One region of the Cupriavidus sp. HE11 genome, then DNA from elsewhere that is predicted to be linked to it. Evidence: predicted binding sites of a transcription regulator. Region 1 holds the regulator's gene; each other region holds the start of a gene.
What was found. Region 1 encodes FNR, which switches genes on or off when oxygen is low (the NO sensors DNR and NnrR bind a similar motif). Its sites were predicted from a motif close to TTGATNNNNATCAA; they were not measured.
Positions count from the first base shown of each region.

Region 2: ACOABP_RS27190 (ribonucleoside triphosphate reductase) is a predicted target of FNR. The motif match lies at 2,873-2,886, and genes of this name have one in related genera.
Region 3: ACOABP_RS19525 (hemerythrin domain-containing protein) is a predicted target of FNR. The motif match lies at 2,028-2,041, and genes of this name have one in related genera.

Region 1 is NZ_CP184464.1:394,951-400,846, forward strand. It holds gene rluB (23S rRNA pseudouridine(2605) synthase RluB) at 1-359, opposite strand, end outside; gene scpB (SMC-Scp complex subunit ScpB) at 388-1,389, opposite strand; gene ACOABP_RS01855 (sulfite exporter TauE/SafE family protein) at 1,941-2,708, opposite strand; gene fnr (fumarate/nitrate reduction transcriptional regulator Fnr) at 2,794-3,519, shown strand; gene ACOABP_RS01865 (hypothetical protein) at 3,613-3,858, opposite strand; gene ACOABP_RS01870 (hypothetical protein) at 3,855-4,064, opposite strand; gene ccoG (cytochrome c oxidase accessory protein CcoG) at 4,112-5,602, opposite strand; gene ccoP (cytochrome-c oxidase, cbb3-type subunit III) at 5,661-5,896, opposite strand, start outside.
Region 2 is NZ_CP184465.1:2,190,948-2,196,843, reverse strand. It holds gene ACOABP_RS27205 (hypothetical protein) at 1-117, shown strand, start outside; gene ACOABP_RS27200 (anaerobic ribonucleoside-triphosphate reductase activating protein) at 143-826, opposite strand; gene nrdD (anaerobic ribonucleoside-triphosphate reductase) at 834-1,031, opposite strand; gene ACOABP_RS27190 (ribonucleoside triphosphate reductase) at 1,085-2,824, opposite strand; gene ACOABP_RS27185 (glutathione S-transferase N-terminal domain-containing protein) at 2,983-3,690, shown strand; gene ACOABP_RS27180 (IclR family transcriptional regulator) at 3,722-4,540, opposite strand; gene ACOABP_RS27175 (Bug family tripartite tricarboxylate transporter substrate binding protein) at 4,642-5,613, shown strand; gene ACOABP_RS27170 (cytochrome P450) at 5,640-5,896, shown strand, end outside.
Region 3 is NZ_CP184465.1:460,073-465,968, forward strand. It holds gene shc (squalene--hopene cyclase) at 1-1,302, shown strand, start outside; gene ACOABP_RS19525 (hemerythrin domain-containing protein) at 1,366-1,932, opposite strand; gene ACOABP_RS19530 (autotransporter family protein) at 2,650-5,223, shown strand; gene dbpA (ATP-dependent RNA helicase DbpA) at 5,342-5,896, opposite strand, start outside.

The DNA of each region.
Region 1 (5,896 bases):
CGCTGCGGTTGCTGGCGGCGCTTGCGCTGGCCAGCCTGGGCCTGTGGCTCGCCGCCATCGGCCTGCTGCGCCTCCGGTGCACCGGCATCGGCGGCGGGCGCCGGCTTGCGGCGGCCACGGCCACGCGGCGCGGCGGGCTGGGCGGTGTCGCCAGCCTCGGCCGGTGCCGGAGCATCGCCTTCCGCGCGACCCGCGTCCCGATCCTGCGCGGCCTGGCGGCGCGAAGCCACCAGATTGCGCAAACCGCGGCGGAGCCCCTTGCGGCGCGGCGCGCCGTCGGCGTCATTTCCCGTATCGGGGGCGCCGGTGTCACCCGGCACGTCCGGCTGGCGGACGTCTTGCTCAGCGGAATCAGACAAAGTATTCACTATCGATGTTGCATGTTGTTCAGTTGGACACACGCTCGTCGTCGTCCTCGGTCGGGAATGGCGTCTCGTCATTCAGGTCCGCAGGCTCGGCGGGCGCCGCTTCGGGCGCCCCGGTGTCCATGTGGAAGCCGTTGGCATGAGCCACCGGCGCGTCGTCCTGCCCGTCTTCTACAGGCATCCGGGCGGTGCTGATATCGTCTTCGGAGGCATCGCCGTCGGCGAGTTCCTCGCTGGGGGCAACGTCCCCTTCTTCGTGCTGCGCCGATTCCGTGTCGGCGCGCGCTTCCTGCGTGGCGCCTTCGCCGGCTTCGGCCAGGCCTGCCGTTTCGCTGGCTTCAGCCGCGCCCACCGCCGCGGGCGTCGCCCCGGCCTCTGCAGGCACGGAGGCTTCAGCTTGCACGGCGGCCGACTCCGCAAAGGCCTCTTCGTCGCCAGCCGGTGGGTTGGCCGTGGCGATTTCTTCAAAATCAATAGCCTGCTGCTCCAGCAGCGCGGCTTGCGCCTGCGCCTGGGCGTCTTCCAGCGGCGGCAGTTCGTCCAGCGAACGCAAGCCGAGGTCATCCAGGAACGCCTTGGTCGTTGCGTACAGCGCCGGGCGCCCCGGCACATCGCGGTGGCCGATGACTTCGATCCAGCTGCGGTCCTCGAGTTTCTTGACCACTTCCGTGCTGACCGTCACGCCCCGGATTTCCTCGATATCGCCACGGGTGACAGGCTGGCGATACGCAATGATCGCCAGGGTTTCCATGACGGCGCGCGAGTACTTCGGCGGCTTTTCCGGATTCAGCCGGTCAAGGAACTCCCGCATCTCGGGGCGACTCTGGAAACGCCAGCCGCTGGCCAGCGCCACGAGTTCCACCCCGCGCGGCTGCCAGTCCTGCCGCAGTTCCTCGAGCAGCACCCGGATCGTGTCGGCGCCGACGTCGTCGGCAAACAACCGTCGCAGATCGCCAACGCGCAGCGGTTCCTGCGCACAGATCAGCGCGGTCTCGAGGACGATCTTCGCCTCTTGGGTATTCATGTGATTGCGTGCAGCCTGTCTTTGCACCTGCCCCCGGACGAATCCCGGGGCACTGGAGATTGCAGATACAGCGAGGCCGAAGCCACCGCCATTTCATCGCGCAGCCAGCTCGCCCGCTAATGCAGCGCAGCCGTGCGCACCTCGTTCTTTTGCATCGAATTGCCGGGTCGATCCGGCAGGAGATCGTCCGGCGCTGGCCAGTTTCACCAGTCAACGGACCTCTTGCGTCGCGCCTTCTCCCTTCGGGGCGGACATTCGCCAGGGCCACCGGATGGCCAAGACGGCAAGAAACAAGACGATATCGGCTCAGGCAACCCCGCCCTGACCGGCGCCATCTTCCCAACCGCAGCCGGCCTTTTAACCAGATCTTTTGAACCGGATGGACTGTGGAGACGTTTCCGGCGCACCGGGGTGGCCAGAAACCCTGGGCACGCTCCCCAGATCAGGGATGCGGCCCCAGCGGCGCCCCGAGCATGGTGCGGCGCGATACCGTGGTTCTCGGGATTGTATGGCATTCCCGGCCCCGCCCGCAACCCGCCGCTGTGGCCGATTCAGAACACCACGCAAAAGCCGTGTTGGGCCAGGGTATCCGGCAGCCATATTGCCCGGGCCACCCCCAGCACGCCAAATCCGATCACCACCAGGCCCGACGCCACGCGCACCGCGGGCTTGCGGGAGAGTTGCCGCAGGTATCCCGACAACCCCGAGATCACCAGCAGGTTCGGCAGCGTGCCCAGACCGAACGCCCCCATCACCAGCGCACCCGATACCGCGTTGCCAGCCAGCAGCGCCAGCGCAAGTGCACCATAGACCATTCCACACGGTACGAGCCCCCATGCCAGGCCCATCCCGTATCGACGCACCAGCGGTGCCGCGCGCTGCTTGCCGCGCAGCCGCATCGGCAGTCGCCCGGCCATCGCACGTGCACGTTGAACCACGTGTACTGCGGCCAGCGACGCCAGACGCTCGATCCAGTCGGATCGCATCACGCGTCCACGCAACAACCACAGACCCGTGATCACCAGCATCATGCTGCCCGCCGCATAGAGCCAGCGCTGCAGCGGCAGATAATCCTGTCGCCACACCGTCGCGCCCACCGCACCCATCACCGCGCCAAGCAGCATGTATGTCGTAATGCGCCCCGCATGCATGATGCACAACGCAGTCCACCATTGACGCGTGGAACGATGCAAGACAATTGCCACATCCCGCGGGTGTTTCTGCTCCGCAGCAATAGCAATTCCTCCACACATGGCAGCGCAATGCATACCACCGAGCAAGGCCATCAGAAAAACGCTTAAAAGCACACCAAATGGCAACTGTTCCTCGCTTCTGCGTCACATGACGCTGTAAAATGCCTGCATCGCGCCCTCGCTGCAAGCGCATTCATAACGAGCACTTCAATTGTTGACTTCCATCCCCGTCACCGAGATGTCGCCCCGTTGTTCCACATGTGCCATGGGCCAGCTTTGCCTGCCCGTGGGCATGTCGCAACAAGACCTGGCGAAGATGGACACGCTCGTGCAGGAACGCGTGCGTGTTCACAAGGGCGAAACGCTTTACCGCATGGGCGAACCGCTCAACGCGGTGTACGCCATTCGCTTCGGAACACTGAAGACGCACGTCACCATGGAAGACGGGCGCACCCAGATCACCGGTTTTCACCTGCCCGGCGAAGTCATTGGCCTCGACGGCCTCAGCGAGATGCAGCACGCTTCCGACGCCACCGCGCTGGAGGACACCGAAGTCTGCGTCGTGCGCTATGACGACCTGCAATCGCTCTCCAGCACCCTGCCCTCGCTGCAAGGCCAGTTCCTGCGCCTGATGAGCAAGGAAATCTCGCAGGACCAGGTCATGCTGATCACACTGGGCTCGATGCGCGCCGAAGAGCGCCTGGCCGCTTTTCTCGTGAACATGTCCGAGCGTCTGTCGGCACGCGGTTATTCGTCCACCGAGTTCGTTCTGCGCATGAGCCGCGAGGAAATCGGCAGCTACCTGGGCCTGAAACTCGAGACCGTCAGCCGCCTGTTCTCGCGCTTTGCCGAAGCAGGCCTGATCCAGATTCGTCAGCGACATGTGAAGCTCGTCGATATGGCAGGTATCAAGCAGGTGTACAGCCGGTCCTGCTGAGACAGACCGAACCCGCACGGAACATCACGCCAAAGGCCGCGCCGGAACACTTCCGGCGCGGCCTTTGTCTTTTGCAGTGCAATTCTGCATTGCCTACTCGAGTTCATCGGTGTCACTAAGCTTCACCGGCATCGTGTACAGCGTGAGCCCGCTGGACAACGCGCAGAACAGCCACGCTACCAGAAACCCCACAGTGTAGATCGCCTGCCGCGACGCCTCGACCGGATGTCCGAAGAAATTCAGATCTCCGGGATCTACCACCGAGAACACCACCGCCGTGGCCGCACCGCCCATCAGAAACGCCGGCCATAGCACCCACATCAGCCAGCGCAGTCTCATGGGCGCCTCGCGGTCTGTTCAGCGCGATCGGCGCTTGCCTTCTCCACTACCAGTCCATGGCGGGTGGCGTCGGTCACCGGCACATCGGCATGGGTGTTCGCCAGCCAGATCGTGATACCGCAACCGACCATCGCCAGCAGCGGACCACTCATCAGAATCCAGGGCCATGGTTCCCTGTACCAGGGCTTTGCGGGGTGTTGGGTCATTGCGCTCTCCTATTGGCATCCGTCCCGGTTCACCATCGGTGACAGCATCACAGATTGCGAGGAACGATGAAACTCGTGCTTTGCCGGATATCCACCTTGCGCTCGGCTTCGGTCTCGGCGGTAACTGTCACCTCGATCTTGTGCGTACCCTGCTTCGCATCGTCGATCGGCACGCGAATGCGGATTGGCAGCAGGCGATTCGAGGTGGGCGACAGCGATTCCGCGCCGTGGTCGTACTCCACGATCAGGCCTTTCAGCTCGGCGCTCTGTGCCTGCACGTGGAACTTCATTGGTGCCTCGGTCGCATTGATCAGCTGCAACCGGTACACGTTCTCGATCCAGCGGCCTTCCACTTCGCGCCCCAGCGCGCCACGGTCACGAATGATGTCGACCTTGAGCGGCGTACGCATGGCCAGCGACGCAAAAAAGCCCACCGTCAGCGCCAGCCAGATCGCCGTGTAGACAACCGTGCGGGGACGCAGCAAGCGCTTGCGCGCGTCCGATGCCGACAGCTTCTTGCGCATCGCGTTTTCCGATGTGTACCGGATCAGTCCGCGCGGATACTCCATCTTGTCCATGACCTGGTCGCAGGCATCGATACACGCGCCGCAGCCGATGCACTCGTACTGCAGCCCGTCACGGATATCGATGCCAGTCGGGCATACCTGCACACAGATGCTGCAGTTCACGCAGTCGCCCAGGCCCGCCGCATGGTGATCGACCTTGCGCGACCGGCTGCCGCGCGGTTCGCCACGACCCACGTCGTAGGTCACGACATACGTATCGCGATCCACCATTACGCTCTGGAAGCGCGCATACGGGCACATGTACTTGCACACCTGCTCGCGCATGAACCCGGCATTGCCCCACGTGGCAAACGCATAGAACAGCATCCAGAACGCCTGCCAAGGGCCCAGCGTCCAGTGCAGGACTTCGCCGCCCAGTTCGCGGATCGGGGCGAAGTAGCCGATGAACGTGAAGCCTGTCCACAGCGCGATCAGGATCCACAGCGAGTGCTTGGTCGCCTTGAGACGAATCTTGCGCAAGCTCCACGGATCGCCGTCCAGCCGGATGCGGGCAATGCGGTCGCCTTCGACACGACGCTCGATCCACATGAAGATCTCGGTGTAGACCGTCTGTGGACACGCGTAGCCGCAAAACAGCCGCCCTGCGATGGCCGTGAACAGAAACAGCGCCAGCGCCGAGATGACCAGCAGCACCGCCAGGTAGATCACGTCCTGGGGCCACAGCACCAGTCCGAAGATATAGAACTTGCGGGCACCGAGATCGAACAGCACTGCCTGACGATCGTTCCATTGCAGCCACGGCGTACCGTAGTAGACCAGTTGCGTGAGGATGACCAGCCAGACCCGCCAGCTCGAGAAGGCACCCGTGACCGAGCGCGGGTAGATCTTGCGCCGTACTTCGTACAGCGCCTCCTCGGTGGCGTCGGCCGCCGACTTGGGTGGAGGTGCGGGCCGCCAGGCGGCCTCGCTTGATTCGCGGGAAGTGGGGGGAGATTCCAGGGGCGCGCTCATTATTCAGCCCTCATGCTCCCGGCCGGACGGCATGCCGTCCGGACCGGAGAGCGGTTTGTCATTGCCCTGTGGGCGCGGCACTCGTGCTGGTGTTCGACAGGCCCCACACGTACGCAGTCAGCATGCGGATGCGCTCGGGTGTCAGGATTTCCTCGTGGGCCGGCATATGGCCGTTGTGCCCCTTCAGGATGGCCTCGACGATCACGCCTTCCGAACTGCCGTACAGCCAGACGTTATCGGACAGGTTCGGCGCGCCAAGCGCCTGGTTACCCTTGCCGCTCGCGCCATGGCATG
Region 2 (5,896 bases), on a different replicon from region 1:
GGCAACGACTGGCCGGACTGGCCGGCGTGGATGCCGCACATCGCGCTGCCGAAAGGCAACGAGTGGGCCCCCGCCTATTCGCCGATGGGGCGCGAGCCGGACCCTCGGCAGCAATAGTGCCGCAGCGTCTCTGCAGCCCGGCTCACGCCGTGCGCAGCATCAGTTGCGGAAAGGCCGACGCCAGCCGCCCGGCCACGCCGGGTGGCCACGGCACTGGTCGCCCGGCCCGGTTGCAGACCTGCAGCGACCAGTGCCGGACACCACGTGCCGTCAGCGTTTCGGCCAACGCCAGCAGCGCCGCTTCATCGAACAGCGCGGGGTCCCAGGTCGTCCGGCATTCGTAGGGCACACCGCTCGCCAGCAGGCGATCCAGCGACGCCATCACGCGTGCCGCGCCGCCAGGCGTGCCGGTAATGGCGTCGTGACAATGGGGCGGCCCCTTGATATCGAAGCCAACCCAGTCCACCAGCGGCAACACGCTCGCCAGGCGGTCCGGATACATGCCGGCCGTGTGCAACGCCACCTGAAAGTCCATCTGCCGCACGGCGCGCATCGCTTCGGGCAATGCGGCCTGCAGCGTGGGCTCGCCGCCCGAGAACACCACCCCGTCAAGCAGACCGCGCCGGCGCTGCAGGAACGACAGGAAGTCGTGCCAGGCCATTGCTGGCGGCGCCTGCGGCGCAATCAGGTGCGGGTTGTGGCAGTAGCCGCATTGCCATGGGCAGCCCTGGCAGAACAGCACGGCCGCCAGCCGCCCCGGAAAGTCGATGCTGGTCAACGGCACGAGGCCGCCGATCCGCATGCTGTCGGCCAAGGGGCCGGTCATTGCGCGCTCAGCCCTGGCAACGCTGCTCGTGGAAGAACCGGCGCTCGGCATGCTCGCCCTTCTTGCCGATATTGAAGCTCTCCACGGGCCGGTGGTAGCCCATCACGCGGGTCCAGACCTCGCAGGGCTGGCGTTCATCGTCGCGCAGGTCGGCGGTGTCGGCCGTGTTGGCGGAGAAATGCTGGGAGACGGAAAGATCGGTCATGGCATGGCTCGTCGGGTTGGAAAACGTCGGTAGGAAATGGCGGATGCAACAACTCAGGCTGCCTGCTGCGCCCGCTTGCGCGCGAGGATGTCCTCGTCGCATCTGGGGCAGAAGCGGTGTTCGCCGGCCAGGTAGCCGTGCGTGGGACAGACGGAAAACGTGGGCGTGACCGTGATGTATGGCAGCCGGAATGACTCCAGCGCCCGGCGCACCAGGCGCTTGCAGGCGTCGCCGCTGGACAGGCGCTCGCCCATGTAGAGATGCAGCACGGTGCCGCCCGTGTATTTCGACTGCAGCGTCTCCTGGCGCGCCAGCGCCTCGAACGGATCGTCGGTGAAGCCCACCGGCAGTTGCGACGAGTTCGTGTAGTAGGGCTGCGTGGGCGTGCCTGCCTGCAGGATGCCGGGCCAGCGCTTGCGGTCTTCGCGCGCGAACCGGTACGTGGTGCCTTCGGCCGGCGTGGCTTCGAGGTTGTACATATGGCCGGTGGCTTCCTGGTATTCGACGATGCGGCCGCGTACGTGGTCGAGCAGCCGTACCGCCATGGCGTGCCCGGCATCGCTCGTGATGTCGTGCGCGTCGCCGGTGAAGTTGCGGATCATCTCGTTGAGACCGTTCACGCCCAGCGTGGAGAAGTGGTTGCGCAGCGTGCCCAGGTAGCGCCGTGTGTATGGGAACAAGCCCTGGTCCATCAGTTGCTGGATGCGCTCGCGCTTGGCCTCCAGCGTGTCGCGGCCGATATCGAGCAACGTGTCGAGCCGTGCCAGCAGGCCGGCTTCGTCGCCGCGATGCAGGTATCCCAGCCGCGCGCAGTTGATGGTCACCACGCCCAGCGAGCCGGTCTGCTCGGCGCTGCCGAACAGGCCGTTGCCGCGCTTGAGCAGTTCGCGCAGGTCCAGCTGCAGGCGGCAGCACATCGACCGCACCATGTTCGGCGTCAGGTCCGAGTTCACGAAATTCTGGAAATACGGCAGGCCGTACCGGGCGGTCATCTCGAACAGCCGCGCGGCGTTGTCGCTGTCCCACGGGAAGTCGGGCGTGATGTTGTAGGTAGGGATCGGAAACGTGAAGACGCGGCCCCTGGCATCGCCCTGCGTCATCACCTCGATGTACGCGCGGTTGATCATGTCCATCTCTGCCTGCAGGTCGCCATAGCGGAACGGCATCTCCTGGCCGCCGATCACCGGCACCTGATCCCTGAGGTCATCGGGGCAGGTCCAGTCGAAGGTCAGGTTGGTGAACGGCGTCTGCGTGCCCCAGCGCGACGGCACGTTGAGGTTGTAGATCAACTCCTGGATATGCTGCTTCACCTCGGGGTACGCCATCGCGTCCTTGCGGATAAACGGCGCCATATAGGTATCGAACGACGAGAACGCCTGCGCGCCGGCCCATTCGTTCTGCATCGTCCCCAGGAAATTCACGATCTGCCCGACCGCGCTGGACATATGCCGGGGCGGCAGCGCTTCCACCTTGCCCGGCACGCCGTTGAGCCCTTCGTGCAGCAGCGTGCGCAGCGACCAGCCCGCGCAGTAGCCGGACAACATGTCCAGGTCGTGGATATGCAGGTCGCCCTCGCGGTGCGCCGCGCCGGCCTCGGGCGCATACACGTGCGACAGCCAGTAGTTGGCCGTGACCTTGCCAGCCACGTTCAGGATCAGCCCTCCGAGCGAATAGCCCTGGTTGGCGTTCGCGTTGATACGCCAGTCCTGGCGGTCCAGGTATTCGTTGATCGACGATTCCACATCCACCGTCGTCCTGCCCACGGCCATTTCCGACATCGCGCCCGCCCTCATTCATACAAGATATGGGGCAAATTCTTCCACGCTGCACTACATGTAGTTTTGGCCTGGATCAAATGTCGATATCAGGGGTATTTGCCGGCCGCCAGGCGAAATTGCGCCAAAGCCATTACCATGGCCGCTTTCGCCCACAAAACGACAAGCTCATCACGATGACCGTTCTGTCCGACTTCCCGATTACCGGCAAATGGCCGGCGCAACATCCCGAACGCCTGCAGCTGTATTCGCTGAATACCCCCAACGGCATCAAGGTATCGCTGATGCTGGAGGAAACCGGGCTGCCCTACGAGCCGCACCTGGTGCGCTTTGACAAGCACGACCAGACCTCGCCCGAGTTCCTGTCGCTGAACCCCAACAACAAGATTCCCGCGATCATCGATCCCAACGGCCCCGGCGGACAGCCGCTGGCGCTGTGGGAATCGGGCGCCATCCTGGTGTACCTGGCGGACAAGACCGGCAAGTTCATGCCGGCCGATCCGGCGCTGCGCTACGAGACGCTGCAGTGGGTGATGTGGCAGATGGGCGGAATCGGCCCGATGTTCGGCCAGGTAGGCTTCTTCCACAAGTTCGCGGGCAAGGACTACGAGGACAAGCGTCCGCGTGACCGCTACGTGGCCGAATCGAAGCGGCTGCTGAACGTGCTGAACGAACGGCTCAAGGGCCGCCAGTGGATCATGGGCGACGACTACACGATCGCCGACATCGCCACGTTCCCGTGGATACGCAACCTGCTGGGCTTCTACGAGGCCGGCGACCTGGTGGGTATCCAGGACTTCCCCGAAGTGTCGCGCGTGCTGGCGGCCTTCGTGGCACGCCCCACCGTGCAGCGCGCGGTCAATATTCCGAAGCGGCCGGAATAAGGCTGGGCCGCAACAAGCGGCCCTGCGGCAGTCAGCCCGCGAAGCCCAGCAAGGCGCTGATGGCGGCGGCTTCCTCGCGCACCGCGCGGCCAGTTGGCCCGTCGATCGCCGGGTCGAAGCCGCCGGTGGCGCCCAGCGCGGTCAGCACCGCGCAGACCCGGCCGGTGTAGTCGCGCACCGGCGCCGCCACGGCGCTGATGCCCTTGAGGTTGGTATCGCGCACCGCCGCGCAGCCCTGCTTGCGCACGGGCTCGCGCAGGGCGCCCAGCGGGTCCTTCGCATCCAGGTCGGCCCGCTGCACTGGCGTCAGCGCATCGAGTTCGGCGCGGGCCAGCGCCTGCACGTTCGAATCGTCGAGCATCCCCAGGAACACCCGGCCCGTGGCCGACCACAGCAGCGGCATCACCGACCCCACCCGCACATTCACCGTCACCGGCAGGCCCGGCTCCTCGATCCGCACGATGGTGGGCCCCTTGTTGCCCATCACGGCGATAAAGCACGTGACTTCAAGCCGCTCGCGCAGCCGTACCAGCGAGGCTTCCGACAGCCGGATCGGGTCGGCCTGGCGCATCGCGGCCAACCCGATCTGCAGCGCCTCGATGCCCAGGTGGTACTGCTGGGTGTTGGCTTCCTGCGCGACAAACCCCTCCTCCATCAGGCTCACCAGATAGCGGTGCACCTTGGCCGGACTTTCACCGATCTGCCCGGCAATGGCGGTCAGGCTGGCGCGCCCGCCCAATCGGGCCAGGGTCTTGAGCACGGCCATGCCGGTTTCGGCGGCCTGCACGCGCTGGCGGCGTTCGCGGGGGCGCGAAGCGAACTCTGGAGAGTGATCGGTAGCGGTAGTCATGGCGCCCGAGGTTAACCCTCATTCATAGATTACGCAATGCGTATATGATTTACGCAAAATAGGCCAACCACTATCCGGCCGAATACCAAGGAGACAACCCGATGCCCCGCTTCCAGCCCCTGGCGCTGCTTGCGCTGTCCTTTGCAGTGGTCACCGGCGCACATGCCGCCGATATGTGGCCTGCCAAGCCGATCCGCTGGATCGTGCCCTACCCGGCTGGCGGCGGCTCGGACTTCCTGGCGCGGACCATCGGACAGGGGTTGTCGACACGCGTGAGCCAGCCGGTGGTGGTGGACAACAAGCCAGGCGGCAATACCGCGATCGGCGCCTCGGAAACCGCGCGCTCGGCGCCCGATGGCTACACGGTGCTGTCGGCCGACAACGGCACGCTGGTCTTCAATCCCGCGCTGTACAAGACACTTTCGTACAACCCCACGCGCGACCTGGCGCCCGTGACGCTGCTGGGCCGCTTTCCGATGATCCTGGTGGTGGGCCCCGGCACGCAGGCCAGGACCGCGCAGGACTTCATCGCGCAGGTCAAGGCAACGCCTGGCGGCGTGAACTACGGTTCGGCCGGCGCCGGCAGCCCGCACCACCTGGCGATGGAACTGCTCAAGACCGAAGCGCACCTGACGATGACCCACGCGCCGTATCGCGGCGCGGCCCCGGCGCTGTCCGACGTGGCCGCCGGCCAGATTCCCGCGATGATGGTCGACTACGCGGCCGGCGCGGGCTTCATCAAGGGCGGCAAGGTGCGTCCGCTGGCCGTGGCCAACGCCACGCGCCTGCCGCAACTGCCCGATGTGCCGACCTTTGCCGAACTCGGCTACAAGAACGTTGAGGCCGCCGCACTGGTGGGCATGGTTGTGCCGGCGGCCACGCCGCCCGACGTGATCAACACGCTCAACAGGCAAGTGGTGGCGTCCGTGAAGGACCCCGCCATCCACAAGAAGCTGGTCGACTTCGGCGTGGAGCCCGTGGGCAATACGCCGGCCCAGTTCGCCGACCTGCTGCGCAGCGAAACCGCGCGCTGGACCCGGCTGATCCAGGACCTGAAGATTTCACTCGACTGACGCAACGCCCGTAGTTGGAGTTCCGCATGACCCAGCCCACCTCGCCCGCGCCTGGCGCGGGTTGCCCGATCGACCACGCCGCACTGCGCGCGCCTGCACTGGCACCGGACGGCTGCCCGGTCAGCCACAACGCCGCCGCCTTCGATCCGTTCGAAGACGGTTACCAGCAGGACCCGCCCGACTATGTGCGCTGGTCGCGCGAACAGGAGCCCGTGTTCTACAGCCCGAAGCTGGGCTACTGGGTAGTGACGCGCTTCGACGACATCAAGGCGATCTTTCGCGA
Region 3 (5,896 bases), on a different replicon from region 1:
CGCGTGGTGCGCCACGCGGAGCCGCTGATCCCGCGCGCGCTGCGCCGCAAGGCCATCCAGCGCGCCGTGCAGTGGAGCGAGGAGCGGATGAACGGCGAGGACGGCTTCGGCGGCATCTTCCCGCCGATGGTCTACGCCTACGAAATGATGGTGCTGATGGGCTATGCCAAGGACCATCCGATGCGCCGTGACTGCATGGACGCGCTGAAGAAGCTGATCGTCCATCGCGACGACGGCATTTCGTACTGCCAACCCTGCCTGTCGCCGGTGTGGGATACCGCCTGGGCCGTGATGGCGCTGGAGCAGGCACCGGCCACCGAGCAGTCGAAGACCGCCATCGCGCGTGCCTACGACTGGCTCACCGAACGCCAGGTGCTGGATCTGATCGGCGACTGGAAGCACAACGCCGCGCCGGCAACGCCAGCCGGCGGCTGGGCGTTCCAGTACGAAAACCCGTATTACCCGGACGTCGACGACACGGCCGTAGTGCTTGCCATGCTGCACGCCCACGGCAAGCGCACCGGCCAGACCGAACGTTTCCGCCCGCACGTAGACCGTGCGCTGGACTGGTCGATCGGGCTGCAGTCGAAGAACGGCGGCTTTGGCGCGTTCGACGCCAACTGCGACCGCAACTACCTGAACGCGATCCCGTTTGCCGATCACGGCGCCCTGCTCGACCCGCCCACCGAAGACGTGTCGGGTCGCATGCTGCTTGCCATGGGCGTGACCAACCGTCCGCAGGACGCCAGCTCGCGCGAGCGCTGCATCGGCTATCTGCGCCAGACGCAGCAGGCCGATGGCAGCTGGTGGGGCCGCTGGGGCACCAACTATATCTATGGCACGTGGAGCGTGCTGGCCGGCCTGGCGCTGGCCGGCGTCGACCGCAAGCTGCCGATGGTCCGCCGCGCGGTGGACTGGCTGCGCGGCAAGCAGAACGCCGACGGTGGCTGGGGCGAAACCAACGACAGCTACCTGCATCCCGAACTGGCCGGAACCCATGACGCGGGCAGCACCGCCGAGCATACGGCGTGGGCGCTGCTGGGCCAGCTGGCGCTGGGCGAGCACGAGTCGGCGTCGGTAAAGCGCGGCGTAGCCTGGCTGCTGGACGCCCAAGGCGACGACGGCTTCTGGACCCATTCTTATCACAATGCCCCCGGTTTCCCGCGCATCTTCCACCTGAAATACCACGGCTATACAGCGTACTTCCCGCTGTGGGCGCTCGGTCGATATCGACGGCTGACCGCCACGCGCAAGCAGGCGGAGAAACCGGCCGTGGCCGTTCCGGAACAGGAACTGGCCTGAGGTTCATGAGAAAAGGGGCGCCGAGGCGCCCCTTTTTCTTGTGCGTCGATTGTCAACGGACGGTCACTGCGTACAGGCAGCAACCTGTGCCTCGCTGTCGATCAGGTCTCGCAACATGGCAAACCGCTGCGGGGTCGCGTCGCCGAATAGCGGATCCGCCAATTCCGGCACGGCTGCCTCGACGGCCTCCCAGTCCTCCCGGGTCAGCAACTGCGCTGCCCGCGGCATGGCGTAGCGCTCCTCGGTCGAAAGATGATTGCGGTAGTAGACCAGATACATGGCCCCCGCCGCCTCCAGCGCCGCGCGGGAACTGATTACGTCCCGCTCCGCTTCGTTCAGACGCTCCAGCAAGGCCTGGCCGACCGTGGCAATTACGCGATGCTCCTGCTGCAGGCGGCTGACCACGATCTGCATGTTCGGATCGCGCCCGACCAGCCTGGCGTAGGCCACATCCTCGCGAGGATGGTGAACGCTGTCACCGAAGTTGCGCAGGTAATAAAGAATGGTCTCCATCAGGTGGTAGTCCGGGCGCTCTCCCCGGTTGAACCGGACGACCTGCCCTTCGAGCAGATCAAGCAGTCGGGCGAAATGGATATGGTCTTCGTGCCATGTGGCAAGTGGGCTGGGCATGGGGGTGCTCCATCGATTGAATGGTGTCTCCTTCGAAGCCTCGTCGGAATCAAGGCCCCGTGCCTGAAACACTATCCTTCGGCCCACGGCTTTCTCTGATCTGGCTCAAGTCAATGAGAAAGGATTTGGAGATTTTGCGAGTGGCCTGCGCCGGGGTGACCGCGTGTTCGCATCGATGCACGGCGTTGGCACCGATGGCCGCAGCGATGAGAATTCCGACTATCGGAACGCTTTCGCGGACCCTCTTCAATGGCACGAATAGAGCGTCGCATCTAAACCACAACACACCGCTTGTTGATGAGACAAAGCATCACACGCTGATTTACCATCGCCCCCGCTTCACGTTGTAACCAAAACAATACATTTCGAACGGGGTAGTCAATGAAGTCCAATCTTTGTCGTGGAATGCGGCAGGCCCGCGCTCGCGCGCCGCAAGCGTCGTCTATCACTCTCGCTGTTGCGCTGTTGTTTCCGGTGGCCGTATCAGCCGCGGAGTACACAGCCAGCACCGAGGCCGAGTTTCGCACGGCACTCAATAACGCCCTTGCCGATGGCGATGCCAATGCCACGATCCGGCTGACAGGAGACGTAACGATCGCGCTCCCCGCGACCTCTACATTTCCCACGACCACCAAGCCAATCATCGTCGATACACAGGGCTTTACGTTAACCAGAAGTGGGACACCAGCCGCCTTCCGCATCAACGCGGGGGCTCCCATGACATTCAACGGGACGTATGCAGTGGCGGCGGCCGCCAGCCCTACCGTTGCACTTGCCCTCGCCGCAGGCACTAGTGGCGCCGAGGCCATCGTCAACGGCTCGGTGACAGGAGGCTACTCAACCACGGCAGCCACGGGTGGTTCCGCGGGTTTCTCCACCAACGGTAGCATCACGGTTACCAACAACGGCACTGTCACTGGGGGCGGAGGAGGGGCAGGCTACAACGCCAGCAACAACAGCCAGGGCACCGGTGTGTTGCTTAACGCCGGCGGCTCGCTTATCAATTCCGCCACCGGGCTGATCAGCGGCGCCGATGGGTCTGGCGGGATGGCGGGCGCGGGTGTGACATTTGCCGTCACCGCCGGCAGCACCCTGGTCAATGCAGGCACGATTCGCGGCGGTGCGGACGTGAGCGGCGGCCTGGGCGGTGGCCGGGCTGTGCGCATTGCGAACGGAACCGTTTCGATCACCAACTCGGGGCTGATGGAGGGCGGAGCTGGCAACTCGGCGATCTACGTACAGCAAAATTCGGTACTGACGATCGTCAATTCCGGCACCATCCGCGCCGGTAGCAGCTACGCGAACGCCATCGAGTTTGGCGCAACCGCTGCCAGCACCTCGACGCTCGAACTGCAGGCCGGCTCGAACATCGTTGGCAATGTCGTGGCCGGTGCTGGTACCAACGACACCTTCCGCCTGGGCGGTGCCACCAACGCCGTGTTCGACGTCTCGACCATCGGCAACGCTGCGCAGTACCGCAACTTCGACAAGTTCGAGAAAAACGGTGTCAGCACCTGGTCGCTGATCGGCACCGGCACGGTCACCACGCCGTGGACGGTCGACCAGGGCACGCTGCAGATCGGCAATGGTGGCACCAGTGGCAGCCTCGCCAGCAATGTCGTGGTCAACAGCGGTGCCACGCTGGCGTTCAACCGCTCGGACACCTACACCTTCGGCAACCTCATCTCGGGCACTGGTGGTGTGGCGCAGAACGGTACCGGCACCACGGTGTTCAACACCGCCCAGACCTACACCGGCCCGACCACCATCAACCTCGGCACGCTCGCCATCGATGGCTCGATCACCAGCCCGGTGACGGTGAACGCCGCCGGTACGCTGTCGGGCACCGGCACGATCTTCGGCAATGTCACCAACACCGGTACGGTTACACCCGGCGGTGGCTCGGGCGTGCTGACCGTCGCCGGTAACTACATCGGTAACGGCGGCACCGTGCGCGTGAACACTGTGCTTGGCGGCGATTCGTCGGCCACCGGCCGTCTGGTGGTAACGGGCGATACGTCGGGCACCAGCCTGGTTCGCGTGGTCAATGTCGGCGGCACTGGCGCACTGACTTCGGAGGGTATCAAGATCATCGACGTGCAGGGCGCATCGAATGGCACCTTCACGCTGGCTGGCGACTATACGTTCCAAGGCCAGCAAGCCATCGTGGCTGGCGCATACGGTTACCGGCTGTTCAAGAATGGCGCGTCCACGCCGACGGATGGTGACTGGTACTTGCGGTCGTCGCTGCTGGATCCAGCCGTCGTCGGCACGACAGCAGCGGCCGCCTCCGGCCCGCTGCTGGCGCCTACCGTCCCGCTGTACGAAGCCTACTCCAGCGTGCTGCAGCGCCTCAACGAACTGGGCACGATGCAGCAGCGCGTGGGCAACCGCTCGTGGTCGCCGAATGCCTCGGTGCAGGCCGAACAGGAAGCCGGCAAGCCGATCATCGGCCGTGGCGCCTGGGCGCGGGTGGAAGGTTCGAACACCCATATCGATCCGATCACCAGCACCACCAGCGCCAGCTACAACGTGCGCATGTGGAAGTTCGAAGGCGGTGTGGATGCCCCGGTCGTCCAGAACCAGTCCGGCACGCTGGTGGTGGGTCCGACCTTCCATTACGGCATTGCCAACTCCAGCGTCTCGTCGATGTTCGGCAATGGTGCAGTGGATACCACCGGCTACGGCTTCGGCGGAACGGCGACGTGGTACGGCAACAATGGCGCGTACGTCGATGCCCGCGCCACGTTGACCTGGTACGACACCGATATCCGTTCGTCGACGCTTGGCACCAAGCTGGCCAACGGCAATCGCGGCAGCGGCGTGGCGACCAGCGTGGAAGCCGGCCACCAGCTCGCGCTGGGCGGCAACTGGTCGATCACGCCGCAGGCGCAACTGGCCTGGTCGCAGGTGCGCTTCGACGCATTCACCGACCAGTACGGCGCCAATGTGTCGCGTGACAACGGCAACAGCCTTGTCTCGCGCCTGGGCGTGTCGCTCGACCACGAGACCAAGTGGACCGCTGCCAACGGCAAGACCAGCCGCTCGCACGTCTACGGCATCACCAACCTGTACTACGACTTCCTGCACGGCACGTCGGCGCGCGTGGCCGACCTCAGCGTGGTCAGCAAGGAACAGGCGCTGTGGGCCGGCCTGGGCATCGGTGCATCGATGAACTGGAACGACGACCGCTACACGGTCTACGGCGAACTGCTGGCACGCACCAGCGTGCAGAACTTTGGCGACAGCAATGCGATTGGCGCCAAGCTGGGCGTGCGTTATCGCTGGTAAGAGGGCAACAGGAAGTCGCTGCGAGCAATCGACAGCGACGGCAGAACTGCAAACCACGTCCTTGTCGACGTGGTTTTTTTTCGCCGGCCCCATAGGCGGGGCCGGCATGGCATGGCTGTTACCGCTGACCAGTCGTCAGCAGCCTCACCTTCACCTTGCGCCCCTTCACCTTGCCTTCGTTCAGCCGCTTCACGGCTTCGCGGCCAATGGCGCGGTCGACGGCGATATAGGTCGACATCTCCATCACGCTGATCTTGCCAACCTGCTCCTTCGTGAAGCCAGCGTCACCGGTCAGCGCGCCAAGGATGTCGCCGGCCCGGATCTTCTCCTTGCGGCCGCCCAGCATCTGCAGCGTCACCATCGGCGGCAGCAGGCGCGTGCCGCCTGCGGGTGTCAGTTCGGTCAGCGCGTGCCACTCGAATTCGCCACCCTGGTGCTGCTCGATATTGCCCACGCGGCCCATTTCGTCGAGGCTGACCAGGCTGAAGGCCCAGCCCGCCTCGCCGGCGCGCCCGGTGCGGCCGACGCGATGGACATGCACCTCCGGATCGGGCGTGACGTCCACGTTGATCACGGCTTCCAGCTGGGAGATGTCGAGCCCGCGCGCAGCCACGTCGGTAGCCACCAGCACCGAGCAGCTCCGGTTGGCAAACTGCACCAGCACCTGGTCGCG